DNA from 2 places in the Blautia sp. HA8986 genome. Region 1 is predicted to be linked to the other one. Evidence: riboswitches for the same ligand, from Rfam matches in the RefSeq annotation. Region 1 holds a riboswitch; the other holds the start of a gene.
The links. Region 1 has a riboswitch for ZMP and ZTP ahead of AC04Q4_RS06775 (IMP cyclohydrolase). Riboswitches for the same ligand answer to the same signal wherever they lie in the genome.
Positions count from the first base shown of each region.

Region 1 (5,075 bases):
GCGAAATCTCGTAAGGAGAAATTACCCATTGTAGATGATGACTTTAATTTAAAGGGACTCATTACCATCAAGGATATCGAGAAACAGATTAAATATCCTCTGGCAGCTAAGGATGCACAGGGACGTCTTCTCTGTGGCGCAGCAGTTGGTATCACAGCTAATGTACTTGCACGTGTGGATGCACTTGTTAAGGCTAACGTGGATGTTATCGTTATCGATTCCGCACATGGTCATTCCGAGAATATCTTAAAAGCAGTCCGCGAGATCAAGGCTGCATATCCGGAACTTCAGGTTATTGCAGGTAATGTTGCAACAGGTGCAGCTACCAAGGCTCTGATCGAGGCTGGTGTAGACGCAGTTAAGGTTGGTATCGGACCTGGATCTATCTGTACAACACGTGTTGTTGCAGGTATCGGTGTTCCACAGGTAACAGCAGTTATGGATTGCTATGAAGTTGCAGACCGTTACGGAATTCCGATCATCGCAGATGGCGGTATCAAGTATTCCGGAGATATTACCAAGGCTATTGCAGCTGGCGCCAATGTCTGCATGATGGGAAGTATGTTCGCAGGATGCGATGAGAGTCCGGGAACATTCGAACTCTATCAGGGAAGAAAATATAAAGTATATCGTGGAATGGGATCTATTGCCGCTATGGAGAACGGCAGCAAGGATCGTTATTTCCAGGAAAATGCCAAGAAGCTTGTTCCGGAAGGTGTTGAGGGACGAGTTGCATATAAGGGACATGTTGAGGATACTGTATTCCAGCTGATCGGCGGTTTAAGATCCGGTATGGGCTACTGCGGAGCAGAGAATATTGAGAAGCTTAAGACAACAGGCAGATTCATCAAGATTTCCGCTGCATCCCTTAAGGAGTCACATCCACATGATATCCACATCACAAAAGAGGCTCCAAACTACAGTGTAGATGAATAATAAAGGAAAAGCAGGCAAGACAGTTAAGAAGTCACCCAGGCCGTCCCATAATGGACGGCCTGTTTCCGTAAAGGGAACTTCTTCAGGAAAAAATATTTCTGGAATATCGGACAGAGCTGGCAGAAGAAAAAAATCTTCCCGAAAAAAGAAACCGCAGAATATTTTAAAACATATTGTGCTGGCAGTGGTAATTGTGATCGTTGTACTGGCTGTGTGTGCCCTTGGATATGGATTTTTTGAGATGAGGATAGAGCAGAGCGGACTTGAAATAGATCAACAGAGCTGGTCACAGCAAAGCAGTGAGGGCGGTGGGCAGGAACAATGGCAGGCAGAAGGTGCTCCGTATATTGATGTGGAACTTCTTACGCCAAATTCTTATTCCAGGCCTCAGATTCCTATTGAACAGGTGAATTATATAGCGATTCACTATACAGCGAATCCAGGTTCAACAGCTATATCCAACCGGAATTATTTTGAGAATCTTGCCACAACGCAGGATAATAAAGTCAGCAGTCATTTTGTGGTAGGACTGGATGGGGAAGTGGTGCAGTGTATTCCTACTTCAGAAATGTCCTATGCTACTAATGCCAGAAATGTGGATACCATATCCATTGAATGCTGCCATCCGGATGAGACGGGACAGTTTAATGATGCAACATATAGTTCGGCAGTGAAGCTGACGGCGTGGCTCTGTACCCGTTTTGGGCTGGATACGGATCAGGTGATTCGGCATTACGATGTTACAGGAAAAGACTGTCCCAAATATTATGTGGAAAACCCGGATGCATGGTTCCGGATGAAGTCTGACATTGCAGCACAGATCCAGACGGATTATGAATTGCAGGGAAAATAAAAAAATTGAAAACAATTTCAGAAAATTAGGACTTGAAAATTCAGAAGAAGTATTGTAGTATAACAACAGAAGCTGCATGACTGGCGGAGAGTAGGATTACCTACAGGGAGTGCAGTGTATTTAAGAAGCCGACCGCCTGGGCAGCCTGTTAATGGGGTGTCCAGGCGGTTTTTTGTTACCTGCTGATACCTGGAATGATCCCCGGGCCGTATATTAGATAAGGAGGACTGTGAAAAATGACTACATTTTCACTTGAAAAAGAACTGAAAGAAAATTCCTACCCAGGAAGAGGAATCGTGATCGGACGTTCCGCAGACGGAAAGCATGCTGTTACTGCATATTTTATCATGGGAAGAAGCGAGAACAGCAGAAATCGTATTTTTGTTGAGGATGGAGAGGGAATCCGCACACAGGCATTTGATCCGTCCAAGCTTACAGACCCGAGCCTTATCATCTACGCACCGGTACGTGTCCTTGGAAACAAGACGATCGTAACAAACGGCGACCAGACAGATACCATTTATGAGGGAATGGACAGACAGCTTACTTTTGAGCAGTCCCTCCGAACCAGAGAATTTGAGCCAGACGCACCGAACTATACACCTCGTATTTCCGGTGTTCTGCACGTAGAGAATGGCAGATTCAACTATGCAATGTCTATTTTAAAGAGCAATAACGGTAATCCGGATTCCTGTCTTCGTTATACATTCGCCTATGAGAATGCAGCTGCAGGACAGGGACGTTTTATCCATACTTATAAATGCGATGGAAATCCACTTCCGAGTTTTGAGGGAGAGCCGAAGCCTGTAGAAATCCCGAATGATATTGATGACTTTACAAACCTTCTCTGGGAGAGCCTGAATCAGGATAATAAAGTTTCTCTCTTTGTTCGTTTCATTGACATTGAAACCGGAAAATATGAGTCAAGGATCGTGAATAAGAATAAATAACAAGCTGAGTATACAGCTGCGATGAAATTATCAGTATCACACAGAACGGAGGATTTTTTTCATGAAAGAATTACAGTTAAAATATGGATGCAACCCGAATCAGAAACCATCTAAGATTTACATGGCAGACGGAAGTGAACTTCCTATCCAGGTACTTTCCGGAAGACCTGGATACATCAATTTCCTGGATGCTTTTAATGGCTGGCAGCTTGTGCGTGATCTTAAGAAAGCAACCGGACTTCCTGCAGCAACTTCTTTCAAGCATGTATCTCCTGCAGGTGCGTCCATCGGACTTCCACTGAATGAGACACTGGCCAAGATTTACTGGGTAGATGATATGGACTGGAAGAATTTTTCACCGCTTGCATGTGCTTATGCAAGAGCGAGAGGTGCAGACCGTATGTCATCCTTCGGTGATTTTATTTCCCTTTCTGATGTATGTGACAAGGATACAGCAATGCTGATCAAGAGAGAGGTTTCTGACGGAGTTATTGCACCGGGATATACAGAGGAAGCGCTTGAGATCCTGAAACAGAAGAAAAAGGGCAACTACAATGTGATCCAGATTGATGAGAATTATGTTCCGGAACCGCTGGAACACAAACAGGTATTTGGTGTTACTTTTGAGCAGGGCCGTCAGGAACTTGCTATTGATGATGAGCTGATCTCCAATATTGTTACGGAGAATAAAGAACTTACCGAGGAAGCTAAAAGAGACCTTAAAGTTTCCCTGATCGTTCTGAAATATACACAGTCCAATTCTGTATGCTTTGTAAAAGACGGACAGGCGATCGGTGTTGGTGCAGGACAGCAGTCCCGTGTTCACTGTACACGTCTTGCCGGTCAGAAAGCAGATAACTGGTACCTCCGCCAGTGCCCGAAGGTTCTGAATCTTCCATTTAAAGATACGATCACACGTGCAGAGAGAGACAATGCCATTGATGTTTATATCGGTGAGGAGTATATGGATGTTCTGGCTGACGGTGCATGGGATAAAACTTTCACAGAGAAGCCGGAAGTATTTACAAAGGAAGAGAAGAGAGCATGGCTGGATGGACTTACAGATGTAACTCTTGGATCTGATGCCTTCTTCCCGTTCAGTGATAACATTGAGCGTGCGCATAAGAGTGGAGTGAAATATATTGCAGAGCCAGGCGGATCTGTCCGTGATGATGCTGTTATTGATACCTGCAATAAGTATGGAATGGTTATGGCATTTACTGGAATCAGACTGTTCCATCACTAAGATATAGGGAAAGCTCATAGAAAGAAAAAAATGTAGCTGGTCATAGAGTGAACAGCAACAGATATTCGATTTCTGTAACAGAAAATACGTTAAAAATATCCCGGATTTGGAAAGTGTAAAGTTCTGAATCCGGGATTTTTTATAACTGAATTAAGTAACCTTCAAGTGGATAAAGAGAAGTTGGATAATTAAGGGGAATATTGTCTGAAGTAAGAGTATCGTAAAAGTAGTGAATGTTTGATTATATGGCATAAAAAAAGAACTCTGAATTCTCTCAGAGTTCTCAAGAGCGATAGACGGGGCTCGAACCCGCGGTCTCGACCTTGGCAAGGTCGCGCGTTACCAACTACGCCACTATCGCATATGTCTTGAAGATGAAGTGTTTTCCTCATCGACAAGACGTATGATATCATAGATTTTTGTATATGTCAAATATTTTTTTGGATTTTTTTGAAAAATTTATACAAAACTTGTTGTTGTCGTTTCGGCAGGACATCATGAAGCAGATGGTAAAGTTTTTTCATAAAATATTCTATGATTCATCAGCAATGGGATAATACCGCAGTACATGATCCGGATAGTACTGATCACCGTAATCCCATGGACCTGCGGGATCATGGAGGGGATCATCCTCATTACGTTTTCTTCCTCCGCTTGCCATCTGTGCAAAAGCCTGGGCACTTTCTGTAGTCCAGACCGTTTCCCCATTTTTCTCCAGGTAGGAGAAGTAGGAATCTGCACCGAAATTATAGGCCTGAAGTGCAAGGCGGATATGGGTAAGATCGGAAGGGCCTGTACAACCGGCTTTTTCAAGGGCATATTTCAGTTCCTGGATTCCGCAGGTAATAGAATAAGAAGAATTTGTGATTCCATTGGGCTCCTGTGGATACTGTGTATTATAAGCACCTTCTGAGGACTGCATGGGATCGGTTCCCTGTCCGGAGCTTTCCTGCATCATAACTGCAAGGATCAGATCTACGTAATCCGACATATCATATTGCGCCGCTATATCAGTAACTTCTTCGCGGTAAGATTCACAGGAAGCATTGATCTGATAAGTATTTTCTCTGGTTCCCGGGAAGTGTACAAA
Region 1 is NZ_JBWLUQ010000001.1:1,443,176-1,448,250, reverse strand. It holds gene guaB (IMP dehydrogenase) at 1-936, shown strand, start outside; gene AC04Q4_RS06780 (peptidoglycan recognition protein family protein) at 929-1,789, shown strand; ZMP/ZTP riboswitch at 1,856-1,938, shown strand; gene AC04Q4_RS06775 (IMP cyclohydrolase) at 2,026-2,739, shown strand; gene AC04Q4_RS06770 (phosphoribosylaminoimidazolecarboxamide formyltransferase) at 2,801-3,985, shown strand; tRNA gene AC04Q4_RS06765 (tRNA-Gly) at 4,274-4,346, opposite strand; gene AC04Q4_RS06760 (lysozyme family protein) at 4,518-5,075, opposite strand, start outside.

Region 2 (5,075 bases), on a different contig from region 1:
GATACGGTTCTGATGAAGAAGGAAATATTCCAGAAGAGAACTTTCCTTTCGGGTCAGAGAAAGGGGGAGTCCATCGATACTGGTCTTTCTTGTACGGGTATCAAAGCTGATACGTCCGCATTGCAGACACACATCCTGCTGGATGAATTTTCTTCGTGTCAGACTTCGGATCCGTGCCTCCAGCTCTTCAAAATGAAAAGGCTTTGTGAGATAGTCATTGGCACCGAGATCAAGCCCTTCAACCTTGTCCTGGATCTGTCCTCTGGCAGAGAGGATCAAAACGGGAGTGGAAGTATCGGATTCCCGAAACTGGCGCAGGATTTCCAGACCATCAACGCCTGGAAGATTCAGATCAAGAAGGATGAGATCATAATTTTCCACCAGACATAATTCCAGTCCTTCATCCCCGTCAAAACATGTGTCCGCTTCATAGCCATCCATGCGAAGTCCCTCCGCAATAGACTGGCAGAGCTGCTTTTCATCTTCAATTATCAATATATGCATAGTAAATCCTCCTAAAAAACAGTTGATTTTGCTTTGTTATCTATAATATCATGTATAGCATAAAATTCCTGTAAATTTTTTTGTTTCTTAACAGAGATTTTATACAGGGGATGATATAGTAAGGCTACAGAGAGCAAGATTTACATATAAAATATACGTCGGTTCCGGATATGGGCCGGTGATATCAGAAGGGAGAATATAAACAATGAAATTCAGAACACAGAAAATAACAGCACTTATGGCAGCAGCGGTATTAGGAATATCTGCATTAGGAAGTGTGCCGGTAACAGCGGCGGAAAGTACGGAAACAGCAGATCCCGGAGCGGCAATGATGATGGATGGAGAGGCAGTTTCATCAGATCTGGTAGCAGGTACATTTAAGCCTTCCGACGTAACCTGCAAGGCACAGGATTCTTATGAATATCCGTTTCTGGGACTGAAGCTTTCACTTTCGAAGGAGCTGTTAAAGCAGATCAAGGACCAGAGCATTGCAATGCTTACCACGGAAGATTTTGAGAATCAGACCAATGCAGTGACATATGCCTATGTAAGCTGGAGCAAAATGACAGAGGAACAGAAAAATGCCGAAATACAGAAGATGGGAACAGGATATGACGACTGGGTGGCAGGTCTGGACAGAATCGGTACAATTGGCGTTTATGACGAAGCTTCACAGAAAAAGCTGGATGAGATCACCGGCTGTACAGAGCATAAAGAGCTTGGAAGCAGCAGTGACGGGAAATACAAATATTATCTGAGCACAAACAAAGATGCAGATGAAAAGCTGACAAAGGAACTGGAAAAGATCAAAACCGATATTACGGAAATGGCACCATATCAGAATATTTCCGTGTTTGACCAGCCACAGGATACCAGCAGCAACCCGGAGGATGTAAAATCTGTAGGAAAATTTGAAACAACAGGAATAGATGGAAAAACATATACAGAAAAAGTATTCAGTGACTATGACCTGACGTTGGTAAATGTTTTTACAACCTGGTGCTCACCATGTGTAAAAGAGATTCCGGAACTTCAGGAGCTCTATAAAGAAATGAAAGATAAAGGCGTCGGAGTAGCAGGCGTAGTGCTTGATACTACAGATGAAAAGGGAAATCAGGACGAGGAGGCTGTAAAGAAAGCAGGCATTCTTCAGGAAAAAACAAAAGCAGAATATCCGTTCCTGACACCGGATACCACTATGATGAACGGTCGTCTGCAGGGGATTTCCGCATTTCCTGAAACATTTTTTGTTGACAAAGATGGAAACATTGTAGGCGATACCTATACAGGAAGCCATACACTGGACGAATGGAAGGAAATTGTGGAAAAAGAGCTTAAAAACGTTTCTAAGTAAAACATGATCATTACGGAGAGTGGAAAAATGATTCGAAAAATAACAGAATCCAGGTGGATCGGACCAGCTCTGGCGTTTTTGGGGATTTTACTGATGATACTGGGAATCTGCAGGGGCGAGGTATCTGTAGTTTTTACAAAAGCGATCAACATCTGTATGGAGTGTATAGGCATTGGATAATAAGAAGATGAAAATAAATGAATGGCCGCGGCATGGGATCCAGGCATTGTGGGCGGCCCTTACAAATAGTCACATATCAGGGTTTATAACTGGCAAGATCTACACCGGAAAACTGAAAAATGTATGTGTTCCGGGGCTGAACTGCTATTCCTGCCCCGGGGCAAGAGGGGCCTGCCCCATTGGGTCTCTTCAGGCTGTGATCGGAAGCTGGAACTTCAAAATGGCATATTATGTAGCTGGATTTCTGATCTTTGTGGGAGCGTTGCTTGGAAGACTGGTGTGTGGATTTCTCTGCCCCTTTGGACTGATCCAGGATCTGTTGAACAAGATTCCTTTTCCAAAGAAGATTCGGACATTTCGGGGAGATAAGCTTCTGCGAAAACTGAAATATGTGATCTTTCTTGTATTTGTGATCATACTTCCTATGTTTGTAGTAGATATCATGGGGCAAGGAGCACCGTATTTCTGCAAGCTGATCTGCCCGGCAGGAACGCTGGAGGGAGGTATCCCTCTGGTGCTGCTGAACAAATCCATGCGAAGTGCAGTAGGCTGGCTGTACATGTGGAAAAATACAATCCTGGTGATCACCATTATCTTATCAATTATGATATACCGGCCATTCTGTAAGTATATCTGCCCGTTGGGAGCTTTTTATTCGGTATTTAATAAAGTTTCCGTTTTTCGTTACAGAGTAGATAAAGAAAAATGTGTTCACTGCGGAAAATGCAGAAATATCTGCCAGATGGAGGTCGATCCGACGGAAAATCCAAACAGTACAGAATGCATCCGATGTGGAAGATGTAAAAAGATATGTCCGACACAGGCGATCCGGTGTGGGTTTGCAGGCAAAAATCAGACCTGATTTACGTTAATTGACGAAAAATAGAATTTTCCTTATAACATTCAGTATCTGATGAATAGTACGGAAAACTGAAATGATTCAGAAAATTAGACTCAGTTCACTTTAAAAGTGAAAAAAATAATTTGATAATTTCTTGACAAGTACTAATAAATATGTTAATATTCAATCATCAAATTAATAAAGTCTTCGGTGACTGACGGAGTTGTGGGATAACCACGAGGGAGCCGGAGATTCGATGAGTCGACCGTCTGGGCAGTATTTGAAAAAATTCAGATACTGCTCTTTTTTATGGGATAAAAGATGCAGACGGTTGCAGCGGAGAAAGGAGAACATTATGGGATTTAAAAGTGACATCGAGATTGCACAGGAGTGCACAATGGAGCCAATTACCAAGATTGCAGAGAAAGCAGGTATTGATGACAAATATCTGGAGCAGTATGGTAAATACAAAGCAAAGATCGACTATAATCTCCTGAAAGAAACAGACAAAAAAGACGGCAAACTGATTCTTGTGACAGCTATCAACCCGACACCGGCCGGGGAAGGAAAAACAACTACAACGGTAGGTCTTGCAGATGGAATGCAGAGACTTGGAAAAAATGTTATGGTAGCTCTTCGTGAGCCATCCCTTGGACCGGTATTCGGTGTCAAAGGTGGTGCGGCAGGCGGCGGCTATGCACAGGTAGTTCCGATGGAGGATATCAACCTTCATTTTACCGGTGATTTTCATGCAATCGGTGCGGCAAACAACCTTCTTGCAGCAATGATCGACAACCATATCTTCCAGGGTAATGAGCTGAATATCGACCCGAGAAAGATCACATGGAGACGTTGCGTGGATATGAACGACCGTCAGCTTCGTAATGTAGTAGACGGACTTGGCGGAAGAACAAACGGTATGCCGCGTGAAGACGGATATGACATCACTGTAGCATCTGAGATCATGGCAGTTCTCTGTCTGGCAAGTGATATCAAAGATCTGAAAGAGAGACTTTCCAGAATCATCATCGGATACACTTATGGCAAGGTTGCTGAGCAGAAACCAGTAACAGCAGGAGACCTTCACGCAGAGGGTGCTATGACAGCACTTTTGAAGGACGCTCTGAAACCAAACCTTGTTCAGACACTGGAGCATGTTCCGGCGATCGTTCACGGCGGACCATTCGCAAACATCGCTCACGGATGTAACTCCGTAACTGCTACAAAGATGGCTATGAAGCTTGCTGATTATGCGATCACAGAGGCTGGCTTCGGTGCAGACCTTGGAGCAGAGAAATTCCTGGATATCAAGTGCCGTATGGCAGGGCTTACACCAAGTGCAGTTGTTATCGTAGCAACCGTACGTGCCCTGAAATACAACGGTGGCGTTGCAAAGGCTGACCTGAACAATGAAAACCTTGAGGCTCTTGAAAAAGGTATCCCGAACCTTCTGAAGCATGTAAGCAATATCAAAAATGTATACAAGCTTCCATGTGTGGTAGCTATTAACGCATTCCCGACCGATACCAAGGCAGAGCTTGATTTTGTGGAAGCAAAATGCAAGGAGCTTGGCGTAAACGTAGCACTTTCCGAGGTATGGGCAAAAGGTGGCGAAGGCGGAATCAAGCTCGCTGAGGAAGTAATCCGTCTTGTTGAAGAGCCGAATGACTTCACATATGCTTATGAACTGGAAGGCTCCATCGAGGATAAGCTGAACCAGATTGTACAGAAGGTTTACGGTGGAAAGAAAGTGGTTCTTACAGCAAATGCCCAGAAGCAGGCGAAACAGCTGGAGGCACTTGGATTTGGCAACTGCCCGATCTGTGTAGCTAAGACCCAGTACAGCTTAACAGATGACCAGACAAAGCTTGGTGCTCCGACAGATTTCGAGGTAACAGTAAGAAATCTTAAGATTTCCGCAGGTGCAGGCTTTATTGTTGCACTGACAGGTGAGATCATGACCATGCCAGGACTCCCGAAAGTACCGGCAGCAACTAAGATCGACGTAGACGAGAGCGGTAAGATCACAGGACTGTTCTAATATAAAGATTTTTTGAGGGGAATTCAGATAGAAAGCGGTAGAGCCTGCAAAAATAGAGGTTCTGCCGCTTTTTCTTATACTATTATAATATTGTTTATATTTATTTTACTAGTCTGAAAATTCCATGTATGATATACTTAGAAAAAAGCAGGAGA
Region 2 is NZ_JBWLUQ010000003.1:386,292-391,366, forward strand. It holds gene AC04Q4_RS16510 (response regulator) at 1-504, opposite strand, end outside; gene AC04Q4_RS16515 (redoxin domain-containing protein) at 710-1,858, shown strand; gene AC04Q4_RS16520 (CD1871A family CXXC motif-containing protein) at 1,886-2,038, shown strand; gene AC04Q4_RS16525 (4Fe-4S binding protein) at 2,046-2,900, shown strand; ZMP/ZTP riboswitch at 3,080-3,161, shown strand; gene AC04Q4_RS16530 (formate--tetrahydrofolate ligase) at 3,235-4,920, shown strand.
Region 2: another riboswitch for ZMP and ZTP. It lies ahead of AC04Q4_RS16530 (formate--tetrahydrofolate ligase); the one in region 1 lies ahead of AC04Q4_RS06775 (IMP cyclohydrolase).